Regions from separate parts of the Paenibacillus sp. J31R109 genome, predicted to be linked through region 2. Evidence: riboswitches for the same ligand, from Rfam matches in the RefSeq annotation. Region 2 holds a riboswitch; each other region holds the start of a gene.
The links. A riboswitch is a leader RNA that binds a small molecule or an ion and turns the genes downstream of it on or off. The one in region 2 is predicted to bind cyclic di-GMP.
Positions count from the first base shown of each region.

Region 1: linked by a shared signal. The riboswitch ahead of AC58QT_RS32280 (transglutaminase domain-containing protein) and the one ahead of AC58QT_RS28485 (diguanylate cyclase domain-containing protein) in region 2 are both predicted to bind cyclic di-GMP.
Region 3: linked by a shared signal. The riboswitch ahead of AC58QT_RS10245 (GGDEF domain-containing protein) and the one ahead of AC58QT_RS28485 (diguanylate cyclase domain-containing protein) in region 2 are both predicted to bind cyclic di-GMP.

Region 1 is NZ_JCAUAR010000024.1:39,623-44,688, forward strand. It holds gene AC58QT_RS32270 (class D sortase) at 1-350, shown strand, start outside; gene AC58QT_RS32275 (collagen binding domain-containing protein) at 469-3,747, shown strand; cyclic di-GMP riboswitch class I at 3,904-3,986, shown strand; gene AC58QT_RS32280 (transglutaminase domain-containing protein) at 4,042-4,872, shown strand; gene srtB (class B sortase) at 4,882-5,066, opposite strand, start outside.
Region 2 is NZ_JCAUAR010000016.1:76,034-81,099, reverse strand. It holds partial or broken gene AC58QT_RS28490 (malate:quinone oxidoreductase) at 1-622, opposite strand, end outside; cyclic di-GMP riboswitch class I at 1,358-1,450, shown strand; gene AC58QT_RS28485 (diguanylate cyclase domain-containing protein) at 1,519-3,189, shown strand; gene AC58QT_RS28480 (spore germination protein) at 3,268-4,611, shown strand; gene AC58QT_RS28475 (hypothetical protein) at 4,615-5,066, shown strand, end outside.
Region 3 is NZ_JCAUAR010000002.1:1,059,451-1,064,516, forward strand. It holds gene AC58QT_RS10235 (polysaccharide deacetylase family protein) at 1-103, opposite strand, end outside; gene AC58QT_RS10240 (hypothetical protein) at 176-319, opposite strand; gene AC58QT_RS10245 (GGDEF domain-containing protein) at 522-1,541, opposite strand; cyclic di-GMP riboswitch class I at 1,670-1,766, opposite strand; gene AC58QT_RS10250 (helix-turn-helix transcriptional regulator) at 1,839-2,165, opposite strand; gene AC58QT_RS10255 (methyl-accepting chemotaxis protein) at 2,356-3,888, opposite strand; gene AC58QT_RS10260 (hypothetical protein) at 3,908-4,078, opposite strand; gene AC58QT_RS10265 (InlB B-repeat-containing protein) at 4,450-5,066, opposite strand, start outside.

The sequences.
Region 1 (5,066 bases), on a different contig from region 2:
TTCCCATTTTATCCGGTGCGACTATGGATAATATGAAAATCGCAGTTGCCAGTATTGCGAATACAGGAAAAGCTGGTGCAATAGGTAATTATGCGATTGCTGGGCATCGAAATTTGACTTACGGTAAAAATTTTAATCGCTTAGATGAAGTTGTCTTAGGTGATTTAATAGAAGTAGATGCAGGGAGCAACAAATTCATCTACCGTGTAGAAGAAAAGTTATATGTTCTACCAACGGATGTGTGGGTGTTGCAAGGTACTGGCAGTAATCGGGAAATCACGTTAATCACTTGTGATCCTATGGTAGACCCGACGCATCGCTTAATTGTGAAAGGGAAATTAGTTGAATAATTAGAAGTTCACGTATAGAAAGGATGGAAATTACATATTTTCAAAACATGGTACTACCCGCTTGTCAAAAATGATACAATTTGTATCAAAGGAAAATTGAAATGGAGGTCAAACGAAGATGGTGAAGAAACAAACAAAGGCTTTGCTGATTGCTCTTCTTATGTTTATGCAATGTCTTTATGGGATTACCTTATCCAGCAAAGTAAATGCAACTGAAATTTCAGGTAATATCCTAGATAGTGTCACACTAGCGGTATATGATAGTAACGGCCAAGTTGTTACGGGGAATGTATATGACCAGAATGCACAAGCGAAGCTGGACTACACTTGGTCTTTGCCAAATGGCCATGGCTACCATAACGGGGATACATTTTCTTTTAACCTGCCGCAAGAGTTTGTATTGTTTAATGATGTAAGCGGTGCTCTTGTCATAGATAACAGCTCAACAGTTGGGAATTTTCACGCAGATAAAGATACTCATCATGTGGTGATTACGTTTAACCAATTTATCGAGAATCATGATGATTTGAAGGGTACTTTAAGCTTCCTTACGCAATTTAATAAGAGGCAAATTACAGGGACTACAGAACAAACTATCGTCATTCCTGTTCGAAGCGGTGACCAGATATTTACCATAAAGTTCAGGCCTAACGTAGATTCAACGATTAGTAAATCTGGTGCTCCTCTAGGCTATAATGCGAAGTCGATTGATTGGACGGTGGATGTGAATAAGACACTGGATACGGTACAGAACGCAGTTGTTACGGATTCAATTCCTGATGGACTATCGGTTCCTGTGACGGTTGCGGTGTATCAATTAAACGTACAGCTTAACGGGTCAGTAAGCCAGGGGGCGGAATTGGCTAGTGGCAGCTATTCGGTGAGTACAGTAGGCGGGGCTTTTCGCGTTCAGTTTACGGATAGTCCGATAACGTCTGCCTATCGTATTCAATATACAACGCCAATTACGGATAAGTTGAAGACTTCCTTTACGAATACAGCCAGTTTCTCTGGAACGAATAAGGCGCCTATTCAGGCTTCTTCAACAGTAAGTGTATCCCGGGGGAAAATGCTGATCAAGGAAGCAACGAAGTATGATCCTATAACTCAGACCATGGAATGGGCTATCTTGTATAACGGTGGCGAAGAGGAGATCCCACAATCAGAAGCTTTACTGACGGATTTATTTGATAATATTCATCAGGTGGTTGAAGGGTCATTTCATGTATACAAGGTTACTTTAAATGGCAATGGGGCAGCTACAGTCGCCGGTGAAGTACCAACTGATAAATATACAGTTTCCTTGCATACGGTAGAAGGAAAGTCTGGCTTTAAATTGCAATTTCTTGAAGACATTTCTTCTGCGTATAAAATTATTTATGCAACGAAAGCAATAGGTCCCGTCTATGAGGACGGAGTTCTTACAAATAAGGTTTATACGGGGGAAAATGGCAGCGCTACGGTCACTAAGCCCTTCACGCAAGTTGGCATTGTTAAGACGAGAGGTGATGTCAACTATCAATCAAAGGTAGTCGGATGGCAAATTGTCATCAATGGTGATAGTAAGGAAATGAATCATGTCGTTGTAACGGATACATTTCCTAGTAAAGGGCTACGATTAATACCTGGTTCCTTGGTGGTAAAGAAAGGAAATGTTACACTCAATAATCCATTAGACTATACGCTCGATAGTAGTATTGATGCAGATGTTGGATTTACACTTACATTTGCTGATGCTGTTGCACAGCCAGTAAAAATTACTTATGATACTGCGTTTAACCTCGATCTAGCCATTCCATTAGGTAGCGCGAATTCATTCATCAATCAGGGGACAATCGACTGGATTAGCCAAGACGAAGCGCATACGAAGACAGTACAAGCGGAGTTCAACCCCTTCAACGAAGTTAAGAAAAATGGATTCAAAAGTGGTACGTATAACGCTATGAATAAACGAATCTCTTGGAAAGTGGGGATTAACTACAATGGGAAAAGTATTTCCGAAGCTAAAATTGAAGATGTTTTGGAGTCTGGCCAGACCTTACAGGAAAACTCATTAGTTATTCATAAAATGATTATCGCTCCTAACGGGGGGCATTCGTTAGGTGATTTAGTGGATCCTACAAGGTACCACTATGAGGTTACGCCTCAGAAAAAACTTATTATTTCATTCCTTGATCCTATTTCTGAGGCATATACCATTGATTTTATTACAAGTTTAGAGAACCAGTTGATAACCAATCGGGTGTTGAATACAGCGAAGCTATTCGATGGTTCCACCCAAGTATCTAAAGATCTTACAGCCGCCGTTAACATCCCTCATGGTGGGGAATACGTGAGCAAGACAGGGACTCAAAACGGGGATAAGATCAACTGGCAGATTACTGTCAATCAAGGACAGTCGAAGTTAACTGATGCGGAAATCTTCGATACGCCATCTCGGAATCAGGTGATACTATCGGATTCATTTCATTTGTTCAGTATGAGGGCGGCCGCGAATGGTGATTTGACTAAGGATGTAGAGTTAGTAAAGGGAACTGGATACACAGTTGATATTCAAACAGATGCGGAAGGGAATCAGACGTTTCGATTAAAGTTCAAAAGTCTGATCTCGACAGCTTTTGTTTTGGAATATCAGTCTGTCATTGCAGCTCGTGATCAGGAATTGGTCTCCAACAAAGTGAGCTTCAGTGGGAATAATGTAACGACGGTTACCAAAGAAACAGTTAAAGACATTGTGGTGGGTGTATCTACGGGTTCAGGTACTGGAAGTGGTGTGCGCGGGTCTCTTGAAGTGAAGAAACTGGATGCCACTAACAGAGAATTATCACTTAGCGGCGCTATCTATGAGTTGTACCGGAAGTCTGGAGAAACCACGAATCTCATTCAAACGCAAACTACGAATGAAATAGGTGTAGCTATTTTCCAAGGGCTGCTTGCAGGTAATTATGTGATTAAGGAAATCGCAGCCCCTAGTGGGTACATTCTTGATAGGAATGAGTATCCGTTTTCGTTACAATCGGCTGAGAATAAAAAGATGACGTATACGAATAGCAAAACACCGACAACTACGCCGCCACCAACAACGTCAACACCAACAACGTCAACACCAACAACTACACCAACAACTACACCAACAACTACACCAACATCACCACCAACACCGACACCAAGTCTCACGCCAAGTCCGTCAATTACACCGACGGCGAAGCCTACACCACCTATAGTGACGGTTCCATCGCCTAAGCCGTCCGATCCTGATGTGGTTGTTTCCCCAACTGTTGAACCTGCAACGCTTCCAGTAACAGGGGAGTCCAGTCATCTATATGTTAAGCTTGCTGGTCTTACGTTCATACTAGTGGGTGTTATGTTAGGAAGGAGAGTTCGTAGAAAACGCTGAGCTCATCTCATAAAGTAATAAAAGTACGAGAGAGCAGGGACCCTGCTCTCTCGTACTACTTTAAACCTAGTTCTCCTCGACTACCAATTGAAACAATTCAATTGACATCAATGTCGAAAATGGTAGAATAGACATATAGTTTTTATATCATTTAACTTTTGAAAAAGGCAAACCTGTCGAAAGGCAGGGACGCAAAGCCACGAGTCTAAAGCATTCGCTATGATCGTCGGGCCGCCAAGGGGTAGTAGAGTAATCTAACCTCTTTTGGCTTCACTACAAAGGAGGTTTTTTGTTATGCGTAATAAGTTGTATTTGTCCCTTGCCCTATTCACGCTTTTTATCTTCATGGTCTCTACAACGGTAAGTGCGGCAACGTCAATTCCGAGTTCTACCAATTCAGTAGTAGAGGTTAACGATTTAGTGGAGCTGGAAGTAGTGCTACAAGAAGAGTTAGCCAAGAAACCACAAGAGATAACGATTCTTTACACGGCTAAAGGACCGACAAATTCAACAAGTTATTTGCAAGGTGTGAAGGATACTATTCACGAAGCTCAAAGTGGATTGCAAGAAGAATTATTTTGGAATATGAAAAGTTTAACTTATTCGATGAAAGGTAGTATCGGTAAGCTGAAGATTACTTTGCATCCGGAGTATTTAACGACACTGGAGCAGGATCAATATGTGGACGAGGAAGTTGACCGTATATTGAATGAAATCATTACGGCGAAGATGACTCCTTTTGAGAAAGAGTTAGCTATACATGACTTTGTTGTCTCACATACTTCGTATGAAGATTTAGGTGAGATTGGCCATACGGCATATTCAGCGCTATACAATAAGAAAGCAGTATGTCAGGGTTATGCAATCCTTACAAACTTGCTGCTGAACAAAGCGGGAATTACAAGCCATCTAATCGTAGGTTATATCAATGATGATATAGAACAACCGCACATGTGGAATGAAGTGAACATCGAGGATAATTGGTATATGCTAGATACTGTATTTAATGATTCAACATCAAATCCATCAATGGATTATTATAATATAACGAGTAAAGCGCTCAAGGGCATGAAGCATACATGGGAAGAAAGTGACTACCCTGTCGCTGAAACTGAATATAAATAAAAAAGGAGCCTAAGGCTCCTTTTTTTTGACCGCATGCACAACGAGACGTGTATCATCGGTCTCATTACTGCAAGTAACAAGCGTGATGATTTGTTCTTTCGCAGTAGGGTTAATTTTTGTGGAATAAAGTGACTTCTGGCGGTATTCATGTAGTGCTTGAAGAAAAGCTTGATCATTCTCGTAAGAGGCTTCAA
Region 2 (5,066 bases):
GATCAAATAGTATACGCGTTAAAGCGCCAAAGTTAACGTCCGTACCGGAGTCAATTTTGGTTGCCGCGATCGGTTCATTGGATGGACGATCCTTGATAATGAGTGGAATCCATTCCATTAATTTTTTGGGATCCTCAGAGAACTCCATCCCTTTAAACAAGGAGTTTTTCGACATGGCTTCATAGCGTTTTCTTAAAAACGATACATTTTGATTCCCAAGAACCATACTCATATGAGGCAGTGGCATGATAAAGTCCTGAGGATCCTCGATAAGCTTGCCCTTTACAAGATAAGACCAAAACTGCATAGAATGTTGAAACTGTTCATTAATTTGGATTGCTTTACTTATATCTACAGAACCGTCTGGTTTTTCAGACGTGTAGTTAAGCTCGCACAGTGCCGCGTGGCCCGTACCCGCATTATTCCATTCGTTAGAGCTTTCCTCACCAGCATTTTCAAGTTTCTCAAAAACTTTAATTTCCCATTCCGGCACTAATTCTTTCAGAAGTGTACCTAAAGTCGCACTCATGATGCCAGCACCAATCAAAATGACGTCTGTTGTAGTTTGTCTGTTGCTCATTTTTACCATCCTTATACCCTGAAGTTTGCAGAAAAGATAAAGGCGCGCCTGCTTAAGCGTTACAGCAAGCCCGGTCGCGGCCTAATGAGACACCTTTTCCAGATCATTAATAAGCCAAACGAAAATTATTACTTACTATTATATGATAGTTATAAGCCATACGACAAGAAGTGCGTTGAAGAAGTCTTACACTCATGGGCATGAATTCATGTCCTTGTCATAATATGACGAGGCTTTCCAAGGTAGAATGGGGTAGAGGAGAGAACCGATCCAATTATTAGCAATACAAGTATGCCCAAATTCTAATTAAATAATTTTCGCGTCTCAAAAAAATTGCGAATTCCCCTCACTTTTTTGCGATTGCGCTCGTGGTTAACCAGTACTCTTTACCATTATCATTTCCTCCATAAAGTACTTTGCTTACTAACTAGAATACACCCTACTAATGGTAATGTGTATTTTTATGTTTTATTAAATTGATAAATTATTATTATCATCAATAAAACAAAATGAAAGGCATGAAACATTCACCTATGAAAGCCTGCGTCCATGTACCTGATGCCATCCCCTGCCACACCTCAGCTATCGGCTTAGCCACTTCAATCGTGGACTAATCCTTGTATTTTACCTATAAAGTAAATAACTGGGTCGACTTTACCTTTCTTTATCGAATTCGACAAAAGCCCGCAATTATCGCTATATACAGTTAATTTTTCCCTACTCTATAATGGTTAAATAGTAATAGATTTAGTGGGTATTATGCCTGTAAGTACGATCAAATTGAAAAGGCAAATCATCGGAAACGATGAGACGCAAAGCCATGGCCTAACGCATTCCTTACCCGAATGCTATGGTTGACAGGTTGCCGAATAACTAGGGATGATCCTTTATTCGGGATGATCCTTTTTTTATTCTGGGAAATGGGTAGGAGGGTTCTCATGCATCATTCGCAAGCGGAAAGTTATAATTATGTCCTTGTTTTGCTTTCTTTCGTCATTGCGTTGCTCTCGTCTTACACGGCTTTGAATTTAGCTCGGAAAGTGTCCAATTCAGTCGGATGGCACCAGAAAAGTTGGATTCTGTGTAGTGCCCTTGTCATGGGTGTAGGCATATGGTCTATGCATTTCATCGCGATGCTGGCTTATCATTTGCCTAGTGGCATCACGTATCATATATCTATCGTCAGTATCTCTGTTCTTGTGGCGGTCGGTGGGGCGCTGATTGGTCTCCTTGTGGCCTTTCAAGCCGGTTCGATTCGCTCTAGCTTCCTTATTGGGGGTACCATCATGGGACTCGCAATCAGCGGCATGCATTATATCGGTATGGCAGCTCTACAAAATGTGACGATCCAGTACAGACCCCTACCCTTCACACTATCTATTGTAATTGCCATCTTCGCTTCCATCACAGCACTTTATTTCTTTTTTAAACGCAATCATCAGAGACTGTTAACGAGCTCTTTCATTATGGGTGCCGCAATTACTGGCATGCATTATATGGGCATGGTAGCTGCTGACATGTCGTTCCCTACAGAAACTCATTCTCATAGTAGCAATGCGATGAATATGGAATTGGACTTCTACGTTGTAGCTATGTATGTGGCCTTCGGAGCCTTGCTCATCTTTGCAATCAGCTTCATTAGTTCGTTATCCGTTGATCGACGACTAGCCGAACAGATTGCACTCAAAGCTTCAATTTTGGAATCCGCTATCGATTGTATTTTCATGTTTAAATCGCAAGGCTGGATTATTGAATTCAACCCTGCGGCAGAAACGATCTTCGGTTACACGCGCCAAGAAGCGCTGAGACGTACGTTTTTCGATCTTCTCTTCCCGTTCGATCAAAATGGACAAGATGCTGCTTTATTGTATCAACTAATAAGTCAAAAGGCTGATTCCGTCATCGGCAAACGATTTGAAATTACGGCATACCGCGCTGATCGCACAACCTTTCCTGCAGAAATTATCATCACGAATATGATGTATGGTGGAAAAACCATTTTCACAGCCTACCTCCGAGATTTAACTGAAAAAAGAAAATCCGAAGCACTCATACATCAGTTAGCGTACTTCGATCATTTGACTGGATTGCCCAATCGCAATCAATTTAATGAGCAATTCCAACTAGCACTATCCTATGCTCAGCGACATCAGGAAACCTTAGGCGTGTTGTATTTAGATATTTACCGCTTCAAATGGATCAATGACAATTTCGGTCACCTGATTGGAGACCAAACCTTACATAAATTTGCTTCCTTACTTACGAGTTGCTTACCTGAGAAGGGCTCCGCCTTCCGACTTAGCGGGGATGAATTCGTCATCTTACTTCCCCAAGGGAATCAAGTAACCCTCATCGAACAAGCTCAAACCATCATTACCTTGTTAAAAATACCTTTCCGTATGGACATTGGCGATATTTTCGTATCTACAAATTTGGGGATTTCCATGTATCCCAACGATGGAGAAACCTTAGAGCAGTTGCTTAAACATGCCGATCAAGCCATGTATGCCGCCAAAGAGTTAGGTCGAAACAATTATCAATTTTATAAGCCAGGCATACAAATGAAATATTCGCAGCGAACTGGATTTGAACAATATTTGCAAGGATAACCTCCACTTCTGTTTATTCTCCCCCCTTTCAGGGCACGCTAAACCGCATGGTAATGTAAGGGAATTGGGGGAATTGGCATGATCGAACAAATCCGTGCTGAATTGAACAATCCAGCTGACCTATTCTATGACACCCTAGACAACGGCTATATGCCGATGGAAGTGATCTACTTCCCGTCTCTCTGCGATCTTGCTTTAATCAAAAATGGATTGACCGTTCCTTACTCCTATTGCTTTAATCCGGAAGAATTCGAACGGATGCTTAACGCGAATCCAGCCTTTGGGGTAGTGGATCAATCTGATCATTGGACACCTTTGCTGCTTAAAGGGGCTGTCCTTTTTCAAATTGAAGATCAAGTTTATCGATACGATGTACAACGGAAATTTCAGGACAAGCCCGACACCGTTCAGGTCGAAGTCGCGATTCAAGGACCGCAAAGTGCCTTAACTGAAGACTTGGATTTAAATATTAGCCTCGTTCGGATGCGCTATAATGCGCCATCCCTTTGCGTAGAAACGCATACAATTGGTCAAATTTCGAACACGCGCGTTACCGTTCTTTATGACAAAGGTCTGGTCAATGAAGATGTTCTTGGATTATTAAATGAACGGATTTCCAATATACAAATCAAGCTTCTTCAAGCTGCCGGCCAGCTTATGCAATCGCTATCGGGACGGAGACATCGTTTTTTTCCCGTCATTATCCAAACCGAGAGGCCGGATCGTATCGCAGCCATGCTGGAACGCGGCAAAATCGCTCTTCTTCAGGATGGCAGCCGCTTTGGGCTCATTCTTCCGGTACGGCTCTTTGATTTCCTGCATGCCATGGATGATGACTATGAATCCTATTGGATGAGCAAATGCTTACTCATTCTTCGCTATTTGGCTATGTTTTTAACAATTACACTGCCAGCCCTGTATATTGCAATTGTCTCCTATAATCCTGAGGTGCTTCGCGTTCAATTGACACTTTCGATTGCAGGAAGCCGTGTTGTCGTCCCCTATCCGTCCTTTATCGAAGTCTTCATCATGTTGTTCATGATTGAAGCCTTGAACGAGGCTAGCCTCAGGCTGCCACGCTATGTGGGCTCGACCGCAACAACCGTTGGGGGTCTCATTCTGGGGCAATCCATCCAACAGGCGGGGTTAGTCAGCTCCATTATGATTATCGTGACCTCCGTTGTCGCAATTTCCAATTTCGTCATTCCTAATAACGGTTTTGGCTACTCAGTACGCTTCGTTAAATATATCTTTGTCATAGCTGCCATATTCTTTGGGTTACTAGGTGTCGTCGTTCTAGGCTTCATCTTAATTTCCTATTGGTGCAGTCTTAGAAGCTTCGGTCAACCTTATCTGGCCTTCTATATCCCCAAACTTGAGGCGAAAGCACACCACTATAACCTTAGAAAGGGGTCAAAATAAGTCATGTCGCGGTATACCTACTATCACGTGCTCTATGTCGGCATGATTAATATCATGATGTTTGTCCCCTCGTTGTTGATCCGAGATCGGTTCAATGGTGCTGTTTCGGGTATGCTTATCGCGATGATGATTGGCACCATTCTTTCGCTTGGTACCATGGCATGCTTTGAGCGGTTTCCGGGACTCGGCTTTCCTGAGATCTGTGATCGGTATACCCCCAGGTGGTTTACGCAAGCCAATATCTTATTTGCTGCGCTAATCCTATGGTTACCAGCTGGCATTATCGTGATTTATGCTTATTCAGAAACGGTTCGTATGTTCTTCTACCCAGATATTAACCCCTATATGAATTTGTTTCTCATGGCAACCGCGGCCGTGTGGGCTTGCACGCGATCTACAAGGACTGTCCAATTCATTCATGAAACCGTGGTTATTCTTAGTTCCCCCATGCTCAT
Region 3 (5,066 bases), on a different contig from region 2:
CGAAAATATCTAACAATTGAGGTGTATACTCGGGGTTAGGGCCATCGTCAAATGTAAAAGCAATCGCTTTTTGCGTTGTTGATACTTGTTTAATTATTTTCATCCATTGAGCTCCTCTTAGGGTAATAATAGCTTCAACTCTCCGCATACAGAGGTACTCGACTGCCGCACTGTGTTATTTACGAGTGGTCGCGTACCAAGCATTAATTTCGTCATAACTCGTTTGGCCACCTGCTTTTTTGAATTTATCCGTAAATGCATCGAAACCTGTAAGCTGTTCACCGCCAACAATGATCTTGACCGCATAATCGTTGACCATTTGGTTAAGCTGTGCATTTTCTTTCGAGTAATTCGGAAAGTAAGGTGCTAATCCTAGATCAATCGAATTTGCAGTAACTTCAAGAGGAAGACCAGCGTTGCGGATCAGCGTGTCCGCGGCAGCCAGCTCGAGAAGCTGCGGCGCACGCTAGAAAATCAGTAATGAAATACGTATGGTTATGACTATAAGTTACGTTCATATTTTAATACTCGCGATCCAGTTCGTCTTTATAGGCTACAATTTTATTCTTACCGGACCGTTTAGCGGAGTACATACCTAGATCAGCTTGCTTAAGCAGCTTCTCTGGGCTTATACCATTGCGGGATATGCTGAATCCTATGCTTAAGGTGACATTACTCTCTCTCTCTACTCTAGAACGGAAGTTCTCTGTCCACTCTTCAATACGCGAGATCGTATCTTTATCATCAATAACAGCAATGAGTTCTTCACCCCCATAGCGCCCTGGAAAACCAATTTCATCCGTCTCTTCTTGTAAAATTTCAGCGACGGTCTTTAATGCAGCATCCCCAGCATGGTGGCCAAGGGTATCATTGAGCAACTTAAAATTATCAATATCCGTGAATACGATCACACATCCCCCTTTTTCCACACATTGCTTAATCCTAGCGCTGATAGCTTTACGGTTGTACAGTCCAGTTAACCCATCTATTAATGATGAGTCCACCACACTCTGAAACATAGTTAGGAAACGTTCGATAAAGATTAAGAGCAGCATAAAATAGTAAATAATCGGTAGAATATCTTTTGCAATTAGGATCCATTTTTCTGTTCGCCATAGGTGGTTTGTTTCAATGTTTATCACAATAATAGCTGAATAGATTATTAATGATACTCGGTATTTAATCATCTCATCTATATGAGGGCTGATAAGTATCCAGGAGATACATACAGCAGCAAGTTCAATGATGAAAAGTGATACATCTGCATGGAAAGAACTGCTAAAGAAGAGTAAGAGTGGGATGAAAATCGCAGCAACCAAATAGTAAATTATGCTTCGTTTTATCTTATTAAGGTATGAAGCGTAAATTCCAATATTTATGTTCATGAACATGATGGCACTAGCAATGTGCAGTAGTGATTTGGATCCTATCGAGGTCATTTTAAGGACTTCATATACCACTGCAAGTATCAGGCCGAATGTTAGTATCAAATATACTTGTTTTTTTCTCAGTCGAAATAGTCTTAAAGCCATAACGAGCATTACAATTAGCAAGATACAACAAATTGAAATGGTGTAGAATTGGAACGTTATTTGCAAACATATGCATCTCCTTATTTATAAATTAAATAGGATTATTTCAATTCTTTTCACGCAAAAAACAAGCCTTTAAAGGTAACCCAGCTATCATCCCAGGATGAATATGTTTCCTGGCTTAGACCTGTGGCTTTGCGTCTCCACCTTTCGATGGATTTGCCTTTGTTCATTATTGCTTGTTTGCGGGTACTTTTTTATTTCAATTTCGAAATAACGCGATTTAGCATACAAATCTATCTGAGATCATTGCTGAAAATAAAATGGCTCCGATATATTCTCTTCATTTTTAAAAATATTGACAAGAAGCAGGTTGAAAGAGTCTCGATAAATAAATGCTTGAAGCTCCCGAATGGAATGTGTTCTGGTTTTAAACTTAATCTTAGTAATATGATTATTCAGCGTTTTTTCAGTGATATGGAGTTGTTCACCTAACTCTCTATTATTGTTTCCACAAACGATCAGCAGGCTCAATACCTCAATCTCCCTCGGAGTAAGACAAAACCGTTCCTTAAACGTATTGAAGTACGCATTAAATACGGGTGACTCTACAATTAATCGGTTTACTATCATCGCTAGATTCATTCTCCTAACATAGTAAGTATGTGTTTCAAAATCTCATTAAAAATGTTCCCGCAATGCGGGCTATCACGCAGACAAATAAGCCCGACATAGGTTACACGGGCAATGACATCTCTCTATAATCTTTAAGAATAAAAATGGAAATGTCACGGAAACATTGGAATTGCGGTCCTTTACAATCTTAAGAAGAAAATTGTTCCTGTAATGTTTTGGAAAGCTCCTTCAAACGGAGTAACTCTCTATTAATGTGGTAAGAAGTATTCGATTGGGTTTCTGTAGTGCTATAAAGCTCTTGTACAGTGGACACGCTTTCTTCGGTGACCGCTGATATGTTAGTCATTTCATTAGAAATCACTTGTGACCGCAGTTCAATATGCTTCACAGATTCATTAAGGGCTTTAACAATCACAATCATCTCGGTAATGGCCTGGTTCATTTGCTCCAAACTGGATATCGACGCTTCTGCAAGTTCAACCGTGTGAGATGTGGCTTGTCTTCCAACTTCAATCTGGGTTAAAGATTCTTCACTTTCCTCTTGAATATTAGTTAGAATTGCCTTTATTTCATATGTAGCCTTATTACTCTGCTCAGCTAATTTCCGAATCTCACTGGCAACGACCGCAAACCCCCTGCCATGTTCCCCAGCTCGAGCTGCTTCTATAGACGCATTTAAAGCTAAAATACCCGTTTGGTTAGCTATTTGTTGAATCGTGGTAATAATATCCCCTACTTGGTGAGAAGACTCATATAAATTTTGCATGGTGTCCGTCGTTTGGTGTATCGCATTGGATACGATTCTAACTTGCTCAAACAAAGGTTCAATATTATTTTGGTTGTTATGCATCGTTGTTGCTGTTGTAGCAGCCGTTGCTTGCAAGTCAGAAAAGGATTGGGAGTTCTGCTCAATCATCTCATTAATACTGTGCAGATTAATCTCCATATTGCTTAGTGATTCGCTTTGAAATTCAAGACCTGTAGACACTTCTTTAAAAGTAGCCAGCATATCATGATTAGCCACAATGTTATTTTCAGATTTCTCTGAAATGATTACAGATGCTTGTTCTAATTCTTGAGAATGTTTTCGTACCGTTTCGAGAAGCGCTTCAGCTTCTTTTTGTTTAATCGCTTTTTCCAATTCTACTGCCCTCATAATTCTTTCCTTAGATACAACCTGGAGACTTGTTGCACTGGACGTTAAGATCAGAAAAATGGCGTGGATAAGAAGCATTACGAAAGAGTAATCGCTACTCCCAAAGATCAACTTAGGCACAAAGAAATATCCTAAAACATGCTGCAAGGCGAAAATTCCTGTCATAAGGGCAATTAGCTTAATATCTTCATAATATGCTACTATGGCAACCACCATAAATATAGAAAAATGCAGCTCTATCCCCCCTCCCCCACCAGCAATAATAGAGATACTAGAAAACGTAAGAACTAATGTATTAAGCATTGGTATTAGGGGTTGATCTGTTTGCTTACGATAAAGAAAATAAGCTACCCCCAAGAAAACCACGGGAATAATTAAAAAAATGCTCAGCGCGAATGAATAGTGTTGACCGGTATCATGACCAGCAGCCAGATTCTCCATCGGCATCATGTGTCCCATGTTTTTCATGAAATTAAATTTTCTATACAATAAATGGATGATAAAGCTGAGTGCTATGGTGCCCAAAGATACCTGTAACATGAACCTGTTCTTTTGTCCTATCAATTTCCACTAGCCTCCTATATTAACGACATTGCTTATCCTTATTTTGTCGTTTTTCAATCTCGGTTCCATCCGTATACACATTCGACTTTTCCATATATAACATGGATATTTCTTCAAGCTGATGAATTAGCTGTTTACATTCAAGAATAATGTCATGCAAGGATTCATTCGAGATATTTTGATCTGCCATAGTTATCTCCTGTTCTTCTAAGATTAAGGAGAACGTACTCTTAACTATTTCTCCAGTATCATGAACATTATATTATTAAAATGAGTATGATCAATCTAGAGATAGTTAACACCGTGTATAGTTTTATTTAACCACTTGAGATTAGGTAACCCCATGAATTCAGAACAGATCCGATATAACCTGCAAGTAGCCATAGAAAAATCAATACGAAAAGCTTTTATAGCCATACCACAGTACTCCACATGTGTCGATACTTCCTATTTGAAATAAGGCAAGGGCTATCCCCTAAGCAGTTAATTTTACCGCTTTAAGGATAACCCTTGTTATTTACACATCTAAACTAAAATCAGTTTGGGTTGACGATTACTACTTTACTTGCTCTTTTGAGCCAGCATGTTCAGCAGAACCGTTACAGCCTCTGCTCTTGTTGCAGGGTCCCCAGGGGCAAATTCGTTGTCGCCTTTCCCTTGCACGATGCCTGCTTGCTTTACATATGCAACCGCATCTTTTGCCCACGCTGGAATGTCCTTGTCGTCTGCGAAGCTAGTTGCTGTGGCATTCGCTTCGGTATATTTACCCAAAGCACCTGCAATCATCGCTGCCATCTCTGCACGCGTAATTTCCCCAGCTGGACGGAAAGTACCGTCCTCATAGCCATTAATTATGCCTGCTTGCACCGCTTGCGCGACCGCTTTCTGCGCCCAGCTTCCGATCTTCGCTGTATCTGTGAACGTCAGCGCCGCTCCCGCTCCTTCCGACTTCAACGCATTCATCAGCATGACGGCAAATTCCGCACGAGTCACGGTTTTGTCCGGCTTAAACGTGCCGTCCTCATAACCAGTGACGATTCCGCTGCTTACCGCTTGCTTAATGATTGCCCTCGCCCAGTGTTCGGATATATCGCTAAAGTTAATCGTTGGTTTTGGCTCACTTGTTGCTTGCCCTACAACCATTACAGCAAATTTTGTAAAGTGGGTTACTTCTGCGG